Regions from separate parts of the Streptomyces sp. NPDC024555 genome, predicted to be linked through region 2. Evidence: riboswitches for the same ligand, from Rfam matches in the RefSeq annotation. Region 2 holds a riboswitch; the other holds the start of a gene.

Region 1 (7,757 bases), on a different contig from region 2:
CGCAACGGCGACGGGCCGTACGTCTTCATCGCCGAGGTCCCCGGGCTCCACGCTCGCCATGACCTTCCTGCCGGCGCCCGGCCTCGTCGACGAGGCCGGGCGCTCCGGTCTCCGGGCGAGCGAGAAGGGCGCCCGGACATCCGGAACGCCCTTCATCAGCTTCTGCACCCCCCAGGAGATGCCGGCCCTGGCCCGCGAAGCCGGGTTCGCGGACGCCCGCCACGTGCCGGGGACGTCGCTCGCCGACCGCTACTTCGCCGATCGCACCGACGGCCTGCGACCGTCGAGCGGGGAGGACCTGCTGCCGGCCACCGTCCGACCTCCGCCCAGCGGCGCCGGACGGGCCTCAGCACTCGATGATGTTCACCGCGAGCCCGCCCCGGGCCGTCTCCTTGTACTTCACGGACATGTCCGCCCCGGTCTCCTTCATGGTCTTGATGACCTTGTCGAGGGAGACCTTGTGACTGCCGTCGCCGCGCAGGGCCATCTTCGCCGCGGTGACGGCCTTCACGGCGGCCATGCCGTTGCGCTCGATGCAGGGGATCTGGACGAGGCCGCCGACCGGGTCGCAGGTCAGGCCCAGGTTGTGCTCCATGCCGATCTCGGCGGCGTTCTCCACCTGCTCGGGGGTGCCGCCCAGGACCTCGGCGAGGGCGCCGGCGGCCATGGAGCAGGCGGAGCCGACCTCGCCCTGGCAGCCGACCTCGGCGCCGGAGATGGAGGCGTTCTCCTTGAAGAGCATGCCGATGGCGCCCGCGGCCAGCAGGAAGCGGACGATGCCGTCCTCCTTCTCGGCCTCGGTGGCGCCGCCCGCCGCGAAGTTCATGTAGTAGTGGAGCACCGCCGGGATGATGCCGGCCGCGCCGTTCGTCGGGGCGGTGACCACACGGCCGCCCGCGGCGTTCTCCTCGTTGACCGCCATCGCGTAGAGGGTGATCCACTCCATGGCGTGGGCCTGGGGGTCGCCCTCGGCGCGCAGCTGGCGGGCGGTGGTCGCGGCGCGGCGGCGGACCTTCAGACCGCCGGGCAGGATGCCCTCGCGGGCCATGCCGCGCGACACGCACGCCTGCATGGCGCGCCAGATGTCCAGCAGCCCGGAGCGGATCTCGTCCTCGGTGCGCCAGGCGCGCTCGTTCTCCAGCATCAGGGAGGAGATCGACAGACCCGTGTCGCGGGCCAGGCGCAGCAGTTCGTCGCCGGTGCGGAAGGGGTGCTTGAGGACGGTGTCGTCGAGCACGATCCGGTCCTCGCCGACCGCGTCCTCGTCGACGACGAAGCCGCCGCCGACCGAGTAGTACGTCTTCTCCAGGAGCGGTGCGCCCTCGTGGTCGTACGCGAAGACCGTCATGCCGTTGGCGTGGTACGGCAGCGCCTTGCGGCGGTGCAGGACCAGCTGCTCGTCGGCGTCGAAGGGGATCTCGTGCATGCCGAGCAGGTTGATCCGGCCGGTCGCGCGGATCGCCTCGACCCGTTCGTCCGCCGTCTCGACGTCGACCGTACGCGGGGACTCGCCCTCCAGACCGAGCAGCACGGCCTTGGGGGTGCCGTGGCCGTGCCCGGTGGCGCCGAGCGAACCGTACAGTTCGGCCCGTATCGAGGCGGTGTGGGCGAGCAGGCCCTCGTTCTTCAGACGGCGCGCGAACATCCGGGCGGCGCGCATCGGACCGACCGTATGGGAGCTGGACGGGCCGATGCCGATCGAGAACAGGTCGAAGACCGAGATGGCCACGGGGAACTCCTAGGGGTTGGTAGACGCCGTTGTCTGCCGGGTGGTGCGGTACGGGCGGGGTGCCCGGAAAGCAGGGGACAGAGCGGAGGACAAGGGACGGGGCACCGCACTCACCTCTCAGTGTGCGCGGTGCCCCTCCCGGACGCGCGGACGCGCCGGTCCGGCTACTTCTTCAGGCCGGGGTACAGCGGGAACTTCTCGGCGAGCGCGGTGACCCGGGCCTTCAGGCCCTCCGCGTCGTAGGCCGGCTTGAGGGCCGAGGCGATGATCTCGGCGACCTCGGTGAAGTCCTCGGCGCCGAAACCGCGGGTGGCGAGGGCCGGGGTGCCGATCCGCAGGCCCGAGGTGACCATCGGGGGCCGCGGGTCGTTCGGGATGGCGTTCCGGTTGACCGTGATGCCGATCTCGTGGAGCCGGTCCTCGGCCTGCCGGCCGTCCAGCTCGGAGTTCCGCAGGTCCACCAGGACCAGGTGCACGTCCGTGCCGCCGGACAGCACGGAGACGCCCACCTCGGTGACGTCGGGCTGGACCAGACGCTCGGCGAGGATGCGGGCGCCCTCCAGGGTGCGCTGCTGGCGCTCCTTGAACTCCTCGCCCGCCGCGACCTTGAAGGAGACGGCCTTGGCCGCGATGACGTGCTCCAGCGGACCGCCCTGCTGGCCCGGGAAGACCGCCGAGTTGATCTTCTTGGCGAGCTCCTGGGTGGAGAGGATCACGCCACCGCGCGGGCCGCCGAGGGTCTTGTGCGTGGTGGTGGTGACGACGTGGGCGTGCGGCACCGGGTTGGGGTGCAGGCCCGCGGCGACCAGACCGGCGAAGTGCGCCATGTCGACCATCAGGTACGCACCGACCTCGTCCGCGATGCGGCGGAAGGCGGCGAAGTCCAGCTGGCGCGGGTAGGCCGACCAGCCGGCCACGATCAGCTGCGGCTTGGACTCCTTGGCCAGGCGCTCGACCTCGGCCATGTCCACGACGCCGGTGTCGTCGACGTGGTACGGGACCACGTTGTAGAGCTTGCCGGAGAAGTTGATCTTCATGCCGTGGGTCAGGTGACCGCCGTGGGCCAGGTTCAGGCCCATGATCGTGTCGCCCGGCTTCAGCAGCGCGAACATCGCGGCGGCGTTGGCCTGCGCACCGGAGTGCGGCTGGACGTTCGCGGCCTCGGCGCCGAAGAGCGCCTTGATGCGGTCGATCGCGATCTGCTCGACCACGTCGACGTGCTCGCAGCCGCCGTAGTAGCGGCGGCCGGGGTAGCCCTCGGCGTACTTGTTGGTCAGGACGGAGCCCTGGGCCTCCATGACCGCGACCGGAGCGAAGTTCTCCGAGGCGATCATTTCGAGGGTGGACTGCTGGCGGTGGAGCTCGGCGTCGACGGCGGCGGCGACGTCCGGGTCCAGCTCGTGGAGGGAGGAGTTGAGAAGCGACATCAGGTGGTCCCTTGGGGTCTTTAGTTGCCGGAGAACGCGGTGTACTCGTCGGCGGAGAGCAGGTCCTCCGGCTCCGCCGCGACGCGCACCTTGAACAGCCAGCCGCCCTCGAACGGAGCGGAGTTCACCAGCGACGGGTCGTCCACGACGTCCTGGTTCGCGTCGGTGACCTCACCGGTCACCGGCGAGTACAGGTCGCTGACCGACTTGGTCGACTCCAGCTCGCCGCAGGTCTCGCCCGCGGTCACCGTGTCACCGACCGCGGGGAGCTGGGCGTAGACGACGTCGCCGAGCGCGTTGGCGGCGTACTCGGTGATGCCGATCGTCGCCACACCGTCCTCGACGGCCGACAGCCACTCGTGCTCCTTGCTGTACCGCAGCTGCTGGGGGTTGCTCATGACCTGAATTCTCCTGTACGCGGGGGAGTGCTGATGGACGGTGGTCTTACGGTGTGAGACAGGACTGCGTCACGTCGCGCGGGGTCCCGCCTCCCACGGTGCTACTTGCGCCGCTTGTAGAACGGCAGCGCCACGACCTCGTACGGCTCGTGGCTGCCCCGGATGTCGACGGCGACGCCCTCGGTGCCCGGCTCGGCGTACGCCGCGTCGACGTACGCCATGGCGATCGGCCTGCCCAGCGTCGGGGAGGGGGCGCCGGAGGTGACCTCGCCGACGGTCTCGCCGCCGACGACGACCGGGAAGCCGGCGCGCGGGACCCGGCGGCCCTCGGCGACCAGGCCGACCAGCTTGCGCGGCGGCGCGGTCTCGGCGCGCTCGGCGGCGGCCTCCAGGGCCTTGCGGCCGACGAAGTCGCCCTCCTTCTCGAACTTCACGACCCGGCCCAGACCGGCGTCGAACGGGGTCAGCGCGGTGGTCAGCTCGTGCCCGTACAGCGGCATGCCGGCCTCCAGGCGCAGCGTGTCGCGGCAGGAGAGCCCGCACGGGATCAGGCCGCGCGAGGCACCGGCCTCGGTGAGGGCCTTCCACAGCTCCTCGGCGTGCTCCGGCGCGACGAACAGCTCGAAGCCGTCCTCGCCGGTGTAGCCGGTGCGGGCGATCAGGGCCGGCACCCCGGCGACCGTGCCGGGCAGACCGGCGTAGTACTTCAGACCGTCCAGGTCGGCGTCGGTGACCGAGGCCAGGATGGCGGGGGACTCGGGACCCTGGACGGCGAGCAGCGCGTAGGCGTCGCGGTCGTCGCGCACCTCGGCGTCGAAGCCCGCGGCGCGCTCGGTGAGCGTGTCCAGCACCAGCTGGGCGTTGCCGGCGTTGGCGACGACCATGTATTCGGTCTCGCCGAGCCGGTAGACGATCAGGTCGTCCAGGATGCCGCCGTCCTCGGCGCAGATCATCGTGTAGCGGGCGCGGCCCGGGGAGACGGTGCCGATGTTGCCGACGAGCGCGAAGTTCAGCAGGTCGACGGCCCCGGGTCCGGTGACCGTGATCTCGCCCATGTGGGAGAGGTCGAAGAGCCCGGCCTTCGTGCGGACGGCGTTGTGCTCGTCGCGCTCACTGGCGTAGCGCAGCGGCATGTCCCAGCCGGCGAAGTCGGTCATGGTGGCGCCCAGCGAACGATGCAGGGCATCGAGGGCGGTGAGACGGGGGGCGGTGCTCATGGATAAGGCTCCCAGGGCATGACGACGAGGACGGTCCTCCCCATCTGTCATCGGAACCTGAGAGGTTCGCCGGGAGCCCCCGAGGGGGTTCGGCTTGCACCTTGGGTGGGGCCGCCGGGCGGCCCGCTTTTCAGATCTGCCTCATCCACGCGGTACGGGGCCTGAGAGATTCAAGGGAGGGACTTGCTCCTTCGGCGCCCGGCCTGGGCCGGGACTCTCCCGCGCGGATTCGAGCGGCCTTTATGCAGTTGACCCGGTCATCATCGCACGGTGTGCGGGAGAGTGGGATGCGGGGACGGGCAGCGGTCGCGACGGGGTTCCGGCGGGTCGGACGGTTGTGCCGCATTACCTTTTCTTTACACTTCATGGGCAGGTGAGGGTCGGCCGACAGGGGGAGGGCGATGACATCGCAGCGGTACGCGACGACCGCGGGGGTCGCGAGCGGCGCACTGCCCGCTCAGCCGGGAGCGCCGGCGAGGGAGGCGGTGGGCCCGCGCGCGCCCGTCGTCCGTGACCTGCGGGACCGCGCCGGACGCGGCCCGTGCGCGCTGCACTTCGCGGCGGGCGACGTGGTGGTGGTCTCCGGACTGCCCGGCAGCGGGAAGTCCACGCTCATCGCGCGCACGGTCGAGGTCCGCGCCGTCGACTCCCAGGACACCCGGGACCGCTGGGCGGCCCGGATGCCGGCCTTATGCCCGTACGCCCTCTACCGTCCGCTGGTCCGCGTCGCGCACTACTGGGGTCTCTGGCGCGTGCTGCGCTCCGGCGTCTCTGTAGTGGTCCACGACTGCGGCACCCAGTCCTGGGTGCGCAACCTGCTCGCCCGCCATGTCCGGCGGCGCGGCCGGACCCTGCACCTGGTGCTGCTGGACGTCACCGAGGAGACGGCCCGGCGGGGCCAGCGCGACCGCGGCCGGGGCGTCTCCGGCTACGCCTTCGCCCGCCACCGCAGGGCCGTGGGACGGCTGCTGCGCGAGACCGCCTCCGGCCTGCTGCCGCGCGGCTGCGCCTCGGCGGTCCTGCTCGACCGGGAGGCGGCGGGGCTGCTCGCCCGGATCTCCTTCGCAGACGCACAGACCACGGAGTGACCGCGGACCGTCCGAGTGCTGGACGGTCCGGCGGCGGGGTCCGGATCCGGCCGTACGGAGATAATCTCTAGGCCGCGAGAGGCCGCGAGACAGCGCGTACCCGGTTGCCCGGGGTGAGAGAGGGACACAGTGGACATTCCGGCACCGGCCCGGTCCGACGCGCAGGGCGGATGGCCGGCCAATGAGCTCGAAGAGGTGCTGAGCGCCTCGCTCGGCAGCCCGGAGGCGGGCGGCCGGCTGGTCGAGGTGCTCGGACGCAGCCAGGTCTGGGTGCCGCTGCCGGCCGGCGGCGGCCCGGACTCCGGCGTCCTCGATCTGCCGACCCTGGAGATCGAGGGCGCTCCCTATGTCCCGGTCTTCAGCTCCGAACAGCAGTTCCTCACCTGCGTCGGCCCGCACATGTCCTTCACCGTCGCGCCCGCCCGCGACTTCGCCCGCGGACTGCCCCCGCAGCTGGGCATCGCCGTCAACCCGGGCGGAGCCGTCGGCATGCCGCTGCCCCCGCCCGCCGTGGCCGAACTCTGCCGGGCCGGCCGCACCGCGCTCGACGGACCCGCCAGCGGCGGCCGGGTCCGGCTGTTCGAACCGGACTGGCAGGAGGAACCCGTCGACTTCCTCGCCGCCGCGGCCGGGGAGTTCCAGGAGAGCGGCGTCGTGCGCACCGCCCGCCGCGCGCTGGCCAGCATCGAGGGCGGCGACCCGGTCCTCTTCGTCGGCGTCGAGTTCTCCACCTGGGACGGGGCCGGGCGCAACGCCCCCATGGACGCCCTGGGCCGGGCGCTGGGCCGGGTCGAGGTCCGCTGGCCGGTCAATCTGGTCCTGCTCGACGTCGCCCAGGACCCGGTCGCCGACTGGATGCGCTCCCGGGTGCGCCCCTTCTACCAACGCGCCGAGGTGTAGGGCATGGCCCCGGGCCGTGGCGTCAAGCCGGTGTCAGGGCCGCCGCATAAGCTGGTTTGATGGGCTGGTGCCTCGGCACCGTGCCGTCCCCGAGAGCCCCGGGGAGCGGCGGGCCGACACAGAGGATCGAAGAGGGGCGGGACCCAGGGTGAGCGCGTCAGGCACCGCGGCGGCCGGACAGGTCGAGCACATGCTGCGCCAGGTGACGCCCGGACGCTACGACGCGTACGAGGCTCTGCTCCGGGCCCTGGCGGAGAGCCGTGTCTGGATGCTGCTGTGGCACGGCCGGGCCGGCTCGCCCGACGCCCAGTACGGCAACATGGAGGTCGACGGCCTCGGCTACGCCCCCTGTGTCACCTCCGCCCAGGAGCTCACCGCCAGCGGCTGGACCCGGGACCACGAGATCGTCGGCGGCCGCGACATCGCCCGCGCCCTGTTCCCCGACCGCTGGGGCATCTGGCTGAACCCGCACGCCCCGGGCGGCGGCGTCGGCGTCCCCTGGCTCGACCTGCGCCGCATCGCCACCGGACTGGACCGGATGCCCGCCGGACCGCTGCGGATCAGCGAGCCCGCCATCGACCTCCCGCAGTTCTACGCCCAGCTCACCCGCAACGCCCACCACACCCCCGCGATCCGCTCGCTGCGCCGCGCCTGGGTGCAGCCCGCCCTCGGCTCCCCGTACCTCGCCATCGGTCTCGATCTGTACGACACCGGCCGGGCCTCGGTCGACGCCGTGCGGGCGATGATGCGGCAGTCGGTGGGCGCGGTGCCCGAGGGGCTCCCGGTGTCCACCGTGGCGATGTCCGACGCGTACGACCCCGTCGCGATGTGGCTGCGCGCCAACGCGCGTCCGTTCTACGATCGCGAGCCGCACGGCCCGGCCGCGGGTGGTCCCGCCGTCGCTCCGAGTTACGGCTACCCGCAGACCCCCGGCCCGGCTCCGCACGCCTACTGACGATCCGTCAGCCCGTCCGCGTATCGGACAAAGTGCTCCGCGG
Region 2 (7,757 bases):
GCAGCAGCGGCGGGAAGTAGCGCAGGTTCTCCTCGAACAGCTCGAAGGCCGAGTCCACCCACTTCTCGCCGAACCAGGTCCTCGGCCGCACGCCCTGGTTCTGCAGTTCGGGCGGCCGGGTGTCCGTGGCCTGCTGGAAGAGCGGCGGCCGGGACTCCCGCCACACCTCACGGCCGAACAGGAAGGGAGAGTTGGCCCCCAGCGCCACCTGCACCGCGGCCACGGCCTGGGCCGCGTTCCAGACGTCCGCGAAGCGCTCGGGGGTCACCTGGAGATGGAGCTGCACGGAGGTGCAGGCGGCCTCCGGGGCGATCGATCCGGAGGTGCAGACCAGTCGCTCCACGCCTTCGATATCCAGGGAGAAATCCTCGCCCCTGGCCGCCACCATTTGATCGTTGAGCAGGGCGTAGCGGTCCACGTCGGAGAGGTTGGACCGGACCATGTCGGTGCGCCCGAGCGTGGGAAGTATTCCGATCATCATGATCCCGGCATCGACCTCGGCGGCCTTCCGGTCGGCATATCCCAGCCCGGCCCGCAGCTCCTCGGCCAGCTGATCGAGAACGCGGCCTGACAGATGATGGGGAACTATGTTCACTTCCAGATTGAACATCCCCAGTTCCGTCTGGAAATCACGGCTGGCGATACGGTCCAGTACCTGTCCGTTCAACATCTTCGGCATACCGTCGGCACCGGCCAGATTCAGTTCGATCTCCATCCCCATGAGGTTGCGCGGGCGATCGAACCTCCGGTCCGCCAGAAGTCTCTCCAGCCCCTCCAGGCACTGGTGGAGCTTGGTCCGATACCGCTGCCGGTCGGACAGGTCAAAGGCGTCCGCCACGACCTTCTCCCCCATCGAAGGGTCCCTCCTCGAGTGGGCGGCCCGCGGCCCAGACCGCTCGCGTCAGGGTCGATAATGCCCAGACGGAGAGATCCGTAACGCCCCGCGGACGGCATGCGGCCGCTAATCTGAAGAACGAGGCCCGAGGCACATTCACTCGGCATGGCGCAGCCCGCAGTTTCCCGATCGGCATACGGGGAAAGCACCGGCACGTTTCGGCCGACCGCGACGCGGGAAAAACCCGAGGCGGTGACTGCGCCGCGCGCATCGAATCAGCGTAATCTCCGCATAATAAAGTCCGGATACCGCCTTGTCGGCAATCACCACGACGGCTAGTGGAAACATCGTGTGAACACGTGTCGTATAAACTCCGCGGACGAGGCAGAGAGTTGACGCACCGGCCCAGTCACCGGCCTCCTCTGGCCCCGCACGCCGACACCGCCGTCTGCACCCGCCCACGCACCACCGTGTCTCCGAAGTGAGAGGCGACCCACTATGCCGCTGCATGTTCCCCCGGCCCCCGCGCCCGCCCTGCGCAGCGTTCTCGCGGCCCTCGGTTCACCGACCGCCGTCCGCGAGGCCCGCACACCAGCACTGCGGTCCGCCCAGGAACCACTGAGCCCCGATCACCCGCTCCCCGTCCACGTGCTGGACCGCATCGCACCGGGAGCCCTCGCGCCGACCACCCGCCTCATCGGCTGGCGCTTCCTGATCCGCGGCACGGAACGGGCCGTCGCCGCGGCCGACACCATGCTCACGCCCGACGGCTGGGCGTTCTCGCACTTCTTCGAGGGCCCGTACCTCGCCTCGACCGAACTCGCCCTGCGCCAGGCGGAGGCGGCCCCCACCCCGTACCAGCCGCGGCTGCTGTCCATCCCCGAGCTGTACATGCTCGCGCTCTGGCTGCACGGCGACATCGCGGCGGACGCCACCCTCGGCGCCCCCGCCCCGGCCGATCTCCTCGTCCCGCTCGCTCCCGCCCCACCGGGTATCGCGGCACACCGTCCGCACCGGGTCGCCGATCTGCTCCCCGTGATCACCACCCGTATCGCACCCGGTCCCGGCCCCCTGCTGGGCTCGCCCGCCTGAGCCCCTCCCCCACGCCTCATGCGCGGCGCCCCGTCACCGGTACCCCGGCGGCGGGGCGCCGCGCATGCCCGCGGGAGCCGGGGGTCCATCCGGACTAGCCCCATCCGGCCACCCCGAACCACCCGAAGGGACAGTGCAGTTGCGCTGAACCGTCCGGCTGGGTGACGCGTCATGAGAGGAGAAGGAGCGCTGCTGCGAAATCCCTGCGGAATGACGTCCGTGGGGCAACACTGGGATCGGACCGATCGATACGGGGGAGCGGTCATGAACACCTCGTCCAGCCGCAGGACATTCAACTCGACGCAGCGAAAGAACCCATCCATGTGCCAGCACCAGCCACCCTGCCCGACAGCCGACTCCGCCGACCGGGAAGCCGCCCGTCTGGTGGCCCATCACCCGGAACAGGGCTGGAGCCTGCTGTGCAACGGCGTCCTGCTCTTCGAGGACACCGGTGAGCTGCTTCCCGACGGACAGATCATCGCCCCGCACCGGCCGTTGGGCACCGGCCGGGTGGCGAAGGCGGCCTGAGCCGCAGGTACGGAAAAGGGGCCGGCCCGGAGAGATCTCCGCACCGGCCCCCACGCGTGTCCGCGTCACGCCGCCCGTTCGCGACGTCGCTCCCGGATCAGTCGTCGTACGCGTCCAGCGGCGGGCACGAGCAGACCAGGTTGCGGTCGCCGAACGCGCCGTCGATGCGGCGCACCGGCGGCCAGTACTTCTCGGCGGGCGAGACCCCGGCCGGGAAGACCGCCGTCTCGCGGCTGTAGGCGTGCGCCCACTCCCCGCCCAGCGCGGCCGCGGTGTGCGGGGCGTTGGCCAGCGGGTTGTCGTCCCCGCTCCACTCGCCCGAGGCCACCTTCTCGATCTCGGCGCGGATGGCGATCATCGTGTCGCAGAAACGGTCCAGCTCCGCCAGGTCCTCGCTCTCGGTCGGCTCGATCATCAGCGTGCCGGCGACCGGGAACGACATGGTCGGCGAGTGGAAGCCGTAGTCGATGAGGCGCTTGGCGACGTCGTCGATGCTGACGCCGGTCGCCTTCGACAGCGGCCGGAGGTCCACGATGCACTCGTGCGCGACGAGGCCCGCCGGGCCGGTGTACAGGATCGGGTAGTGCGGCTCCAGCCGCTTGGCGATGTAGTTGGCCGCGAGTACGGCGACCTGCGTCGCGCGCTTGAGGCCCTCGCCCCCCATCAGGCGTACGTACGCCCAGGAGATGGGCAGGATCCCCGCCGAGCCCCAGGGTGCCGCCGAGATCGGTCCGACGCCGGTCTCCGGGCCCGCGGCGGGCTGCAGCGGGTGGTTCGGCAGGTACGGCGCGAGGTGGGCGCGCACACCGACCGGGCCGACGCCCGGACCGCCGCCGCCGTGCGGGATGCAGAAGGTCTTGTGCAGGTTCAGGTGCGAGACGTCGCCGCCGAAGCGGCCCGGCTTGGCGAGACCGACCAGCGCGTTGAGGTTGGCGCCGTCCACGTAGACCTGGCCGCCGGCGTCGTGGACCTCGGCGCAGATGTCGGCGACGTGCTCCTCGAAGACACCGTGGGTGGACGGGTAGGTGATCATCAGCACCGCGAGCTCGTCGCGGTGCTGCGCGATCTTGGCGCGCAGGTCCTCGACGTCGACCTCGCCGTCGTCGGCGGTCTTCACCACGACGACCTTCATCCCGGCCATCACGGCGCTCGCGGCGTTGGTGCCGTGGGCCGAGGACGGGATCAGGCAGACGGTCCGGTTCTCGTCACCGTTGGCGCGGTGGTACGCGCGGACGGCGAGCAGGCCCGCGAACTCGCCCTGCGAACCCGCGTTGGGCTGGAGGGAGACCGCGTCGTAGCCGGTGACCTCGGCCAGGCGCTCCTCCAGCTCGTGGATGAGCGTCAGGAAGCCCTCCGCCTGCTCGGCCGGGGCGAACGGGTGCAGCGCGCCGAACTCGGGCCAGGTGATGGACTCCATCTCGGCCGTCGCGTTCAGCTTCATGGTGCAGGAGCCGAGCGGGATCATGCCGCGGTCCAGCGCGTAGTCCTTGTCGGCGAGGCGGCGCAGGTAGCGCAGCATCGCGGTCTCGGAGCGGTGCTGGTGGAAGACCGGGTGGGTCAGGATCGCGTCGTCGCGCAGCAGCCCCTCGGGCAGCGCGTCGGCGGTCGTGGCGTCCAGCGCCTCCACGTCCGCCTCGACGCCGAAGGCGGCCCAGACGGACTCGACCAGCGTGCGGGTGGTCGTCTCGTCGCAGGCGAGGGAGACGGTGTCGGCGTCGACGAGGCGGAGGTTCACCCCGCGGGCGCGGGCGCCCTCGACGACCGCGGCGGCCCCGCCCGGGACGCGGACGGTGAGCGTGTCGAAGTGGGCGTCACCGACCACCTCGACGCCGCCGTCGCGCAGCCCCCGCGCCAGGATCGCGGCGTAGCGGTGGGTGCGGCGCGCGATGGTCCGCAGCCCCTCGGGGCCGTGGTAGACCGCGTACATGCCGGCCATGACGGCGAGCAGCACCTGCGCGGTGCAGATGTTGCTCGTGGCCTTCTCGCGGCGGATGTGCTGCTCGCGGGTCTGGAGCGCCAGCCGGTAGGCCTTGTTCCCGTCCGCGTCCACGGAGACGCCGACGAGGCGGCCGGGAAGGCTGCGGGCGAACTTCTCGCGGACGGCCATGTAGCCGGCGTGCGGTCCGCCGAAGCCCATCGGGACGCCGAAGCGCTGGGTGGTGCCGACGGCGATGTCCGCGCCCAGCTCGCCGGGCGAGGTGAGCAGCGTGAGCGCCAGCAGGTCGGCGGCCACGGTGACGATCGCGCCCAGCTCGTGGGCCTGCTCGACGAGGGGGCGCAGATCGCGCACGGCTCCGGAGGCGCCGGGGTACTGCAGGAGCACGCCGAAGACGCCGCGCTCGGCGAGGTCGGCCGGGATCCCGTCGCTCAGGTCCGCGACGACGACCTCGACGCCGGTGGGCTCGGCCCGGGTCTCGATGACCGCCACGGTCTGCGGCAGGGTGTCGGCGTCGACCAGGAAGACGCCCTGCTTGACCTTGCCGACGCGCCGCGCCAGGGCCATGGCCTCGGCGGCGGCGGTGCCCTCGTCGAGCAGCGAGGCACCGGAGGTGGGCAGCCCGGTGAGGTCGGCGACCATCGTCTGGAAGTTCAGGAGGGCTTCGAGGCGGCCCTGGGAGATCTCGGGCTGGTACGGCGTGTACGCCGTGTACCAGGCGGGGTTCTCCATGACGTTGCGGAGGATCACCGGCGGGGTGAAGGTGCCGTAGTAGCCGAGCCCGATCATGGGGGCCAGCACCTGGTTGCGGTCGGCGAGCGTGCGCAGCTCGGCCAGGACCTCGGCCTCGGTACGGGCGTCCGGCAGGGCCAGCGCCTCGGCGCTCTTGATCACGTCGGGCACCGCGGCGGCGGTCAGCTCGTCCAGCGAGCCGTAACCGACCTGGGCGAGCATCTTCGCCTGGGCCTCGGCATCGGGACCGATGTGGCGCTGCTCGAACGGGATTCCCTGTTCCAGCTGGGCGAGCGAAGGGCGACGGGGGGTCATGATGGAGGCCTCCTGGTCTGTCACGACCTGCGAGGGGCACCACGGCGCGGGGTGCCCGAACGGCCTCCCCCTCTGTCATCTCAACCTGAGAGCTTCACCGATGCCCGCGGGGCGCACCGGTTTTCACCGTCGGTGAGGGAGGGACCCGGCACGGCACACGCCGTACGGAACCCGCCCTGCTTTCCAGAGTGACCTCGTCCGTGCGGTACGGGGGCCTGAGAGATTCCGGGGAGGATTTGCTCCTTCGGCGCCCTCCGGAGGGCTTCCGGAGGACTCTCCCGCACGGGGTCAGCAGCCGTATCCAGCCTACCAGCGGGGTCCCCGGCTCCCTTCCCGAGTGGCCGGGACCACGATTGTGGACTTCTGTAGTGCCTGTGGAGTAGCCGCGACCAGTGGGAGGGACCGTGCAGACCGACATCGATCCGCGCAGCCTGATCGGCCGCAAGGCGTTCGACCGCAAGGGCACCAAGATCGGAACCGTCGACGAGGTGTACCTCGACGACGCCACCGGTGTGCCGGAGTGGGCGGCCGTCCGCACCGGGCTGTTCAGCCGGGACGCCTTCGTCCCCCTGGAGCCGAGCGAACTGGTCGACGAGACGCTGCGCGTCCCCTTCGACCGCGCCCTGATCAAGGACGCCCCCGACTTCGGCGTGGGCCGCCACCTCTCGCCGGAGCAGGAGCTCCAGCTCTACCGGCACTACGGTCTGGACTCGGCACCCGACGCCGCTGGCCCCGACCGTGACTTCGGCAGGCTGGCCGGCCACGAGGAGTAGTCCGCCGGATCGCTCACGAGCGGCAGGGGCTCGGCGGGCCGCAGCTGCGGGTCGTCGGTCCGGAACGTCCGCACCCGGCCCGGCGGCGATTCCGGCTCCTCGAACCGCACGGTGACGCGGCCGACCCCGCTCCCCTGCACCCAGCCGTGTCCGTATGCCTCGTGGAGCACGTCGTGCCCGGCCGGCCAGCGCCGCGCGGCCCGCTGCTCGGGGCTCTCCTCGCTCTCCCCGCCCTCCCCGCCGTCGGGGGCGTGACGGCCGTCCCCGGGCTCCTGCGGCGCGCCCTCGGGCCGGTGGGGCTCCGCGGCCTCGGCGGCGGCCCCGGCGGCCGCCGCCCGCTCTCCGGCCGCCTGCGCGAAGAGATCCTCCTGGGTGAAGTCCGCCAGCCCCGTGACACCGACGCCGAGCAGCCGTACGCCCCCGGTGGTGTCCACGCCCTCCAGGAGCCGCGCCGCGGCCTCCCTGACCACGGTGGGGTCGTCGGTGGGCCCCCGGAGGGTCTCGGAGCGGGTCAGCGTGGAGAAGTCGTAGCGCCGGACCTTCAGGACCACCGTGCGCCCGGAGCGCCCGGCCCCCTTCAGCCGGTGGACACAGCGGTCGGCGAGCCGTTCGACCTCGGTCCTGATCCGGACCCGGTCGTGCAGATCCGTGTCGAAGGTGTCCTCGACGGAAACCGACTTGGCGTCCCGTTCCGCGACGACGGGCCGGTCGTCGCGGCCCAGGGCCATCTGGTGCAGCGCGGTGCCGTGCGCCTTGCCCAGCAGCCGTACGAGCTCCGCCTCACCGGCCTCGGCGAGGTCGTCGACCGTGGTCATACCCGCCCGGCGCAGATGGTCGGCGGTGGCGGGTCCGACTCCGGGCAGGGTGCGCACGGGCATGGGCGCGAGCAGTTCCCGTTCGGTACCCGGTTCGATCAGCAGGATGCCGTCGGGTTTGGCCTCCTCCGACGCGATCTTCGCCAGCATCTTGGAGCCGGCCAGTCCGACGGAGCCGCTGAGCCCGGTCACGGCCGTGATCGCCGCGCGCAGCCCGCGGCCGATCTCCAGGGCGGACGCGCTGTCGTCCGCCGTCCCGCCGGCCTCCAGGTCGACGAAGGCCTCGTCGAGGCTGAGCGGCTCCACCAGCGGGGACAGCTGACCCAGCAGGGCCATGACCTGGTCGCTCACCGTGCGGTAGAGGCCGAAGCGCGGGACGAGGTAGGCGGCGTTCGGCGCGAGTCTCCGGGCCTGGGCCATGGGCATCGCCGAATGCACCCCGAAGCGCCGGGCCTCGTAGGAGGCGGTGGCGACGACCCCGCGCGGCCCCAGCCCGCCCACCACGACCGGTTTGCCGCGCAGGCTGGGCTTCGCCGCCTGCTCCGCCGAGGCGTAGAAGGCGTCCATGTCCAGATGCAGGATGGTGGGCGCGGCTCTCACATCACCCGATGGTGCCCTACGGCACTGACAGTCGCCCCGTCACGACGGCGGCCACGCGCCGGATCCTCCGGTGCGTGGCCGTCCTGCCCTACGGGGAGCGGTCAGCCGGCCCGGTTGCGGCGGCGGGCCAG

What was found. Region 2 has a riboswitch for glycine ahead of gcvP (aminomethyl-transferring glycine dehydrogenase). Riboswitches for the same ligand answer to the same signal wherever they lie in the genome.
Region 1: another riboswitch for glycine. It lies ahead of gcvT (glycine cleavage system aminomethyltransferase GcvT); the one in region 2 lies ahead of gcvP (aminomethyl-transferring glycine dehydrogenase).

Annotation. Positions count from the first base shown of each region.
Region 1 is NZ_JBVHKV010000002.1:303,972-311,728, reverse strand. It holds partial or broken gene ACZ4FH_RS04005 (SAM-dependent methyltransferase) at 2-313, shown strand; gene ACZ4FH_RS04000 (L-serine ammonia-lyase) at 347-1,729, opposite strand; gene glyA (serine hydroxymethyltransferase) at 1,894-3,156, opposite strand; gene gcvH (glycine cleavage system protein GcvH) at 3,177-3,554, opposite strand; gene gcvT (glycine cleavage system aminomethyltransferase GcvT) at 3,656-4,771, opposite strand; glycine riboswitch at 4,912-5,003, opposite strand; gene ACZ4FH_RS03980 (AAA family ATPase) at 5,173-5,859, shown strand; gene ACZ4FH_RS03975 (enhanced serine sensitivity protein SseB) at 5,989-6,759, shown strand; gene ACZ4FH_RS03970 (enhanced serine sensitivity protein SseB C-terminal domain-containing protein) at 6,908-7,714, shown strand.
Region 2 is NZ_JBVHKV010000018.1:143,738-151,494, forward strand. It holds gene ACZ4FH_RS28485 (glutamate-cysteine ligase family protein) at 1-853, opposite strand, end outside; gene ACZ4FH_RS28490 (hypothetical protein) at 1,334-1,927, shown strand; gene ACZ4FH_RS28495 (DUF5999 family protein) at 2,249-2,455, shown strand; gene gcvP (aminomethyl-transferring glycine dehydrogenase) at 2,553-5,438, opposite strand; glycine riboswitch at 5,632-5,729, opposite strand; gene ACZ4FH_RS28505 (PRC-barrel domain-containing protein) at 5,843-6,211, shown strand; gene ACZ4FH_RS28510 (DNA polymerase IV) at 6,136-7,626, opposite strand; gene ACZ4FH_RS28515 (MerR family transcriptional regulator) at 7,728-7,757, opposite strand, start outside.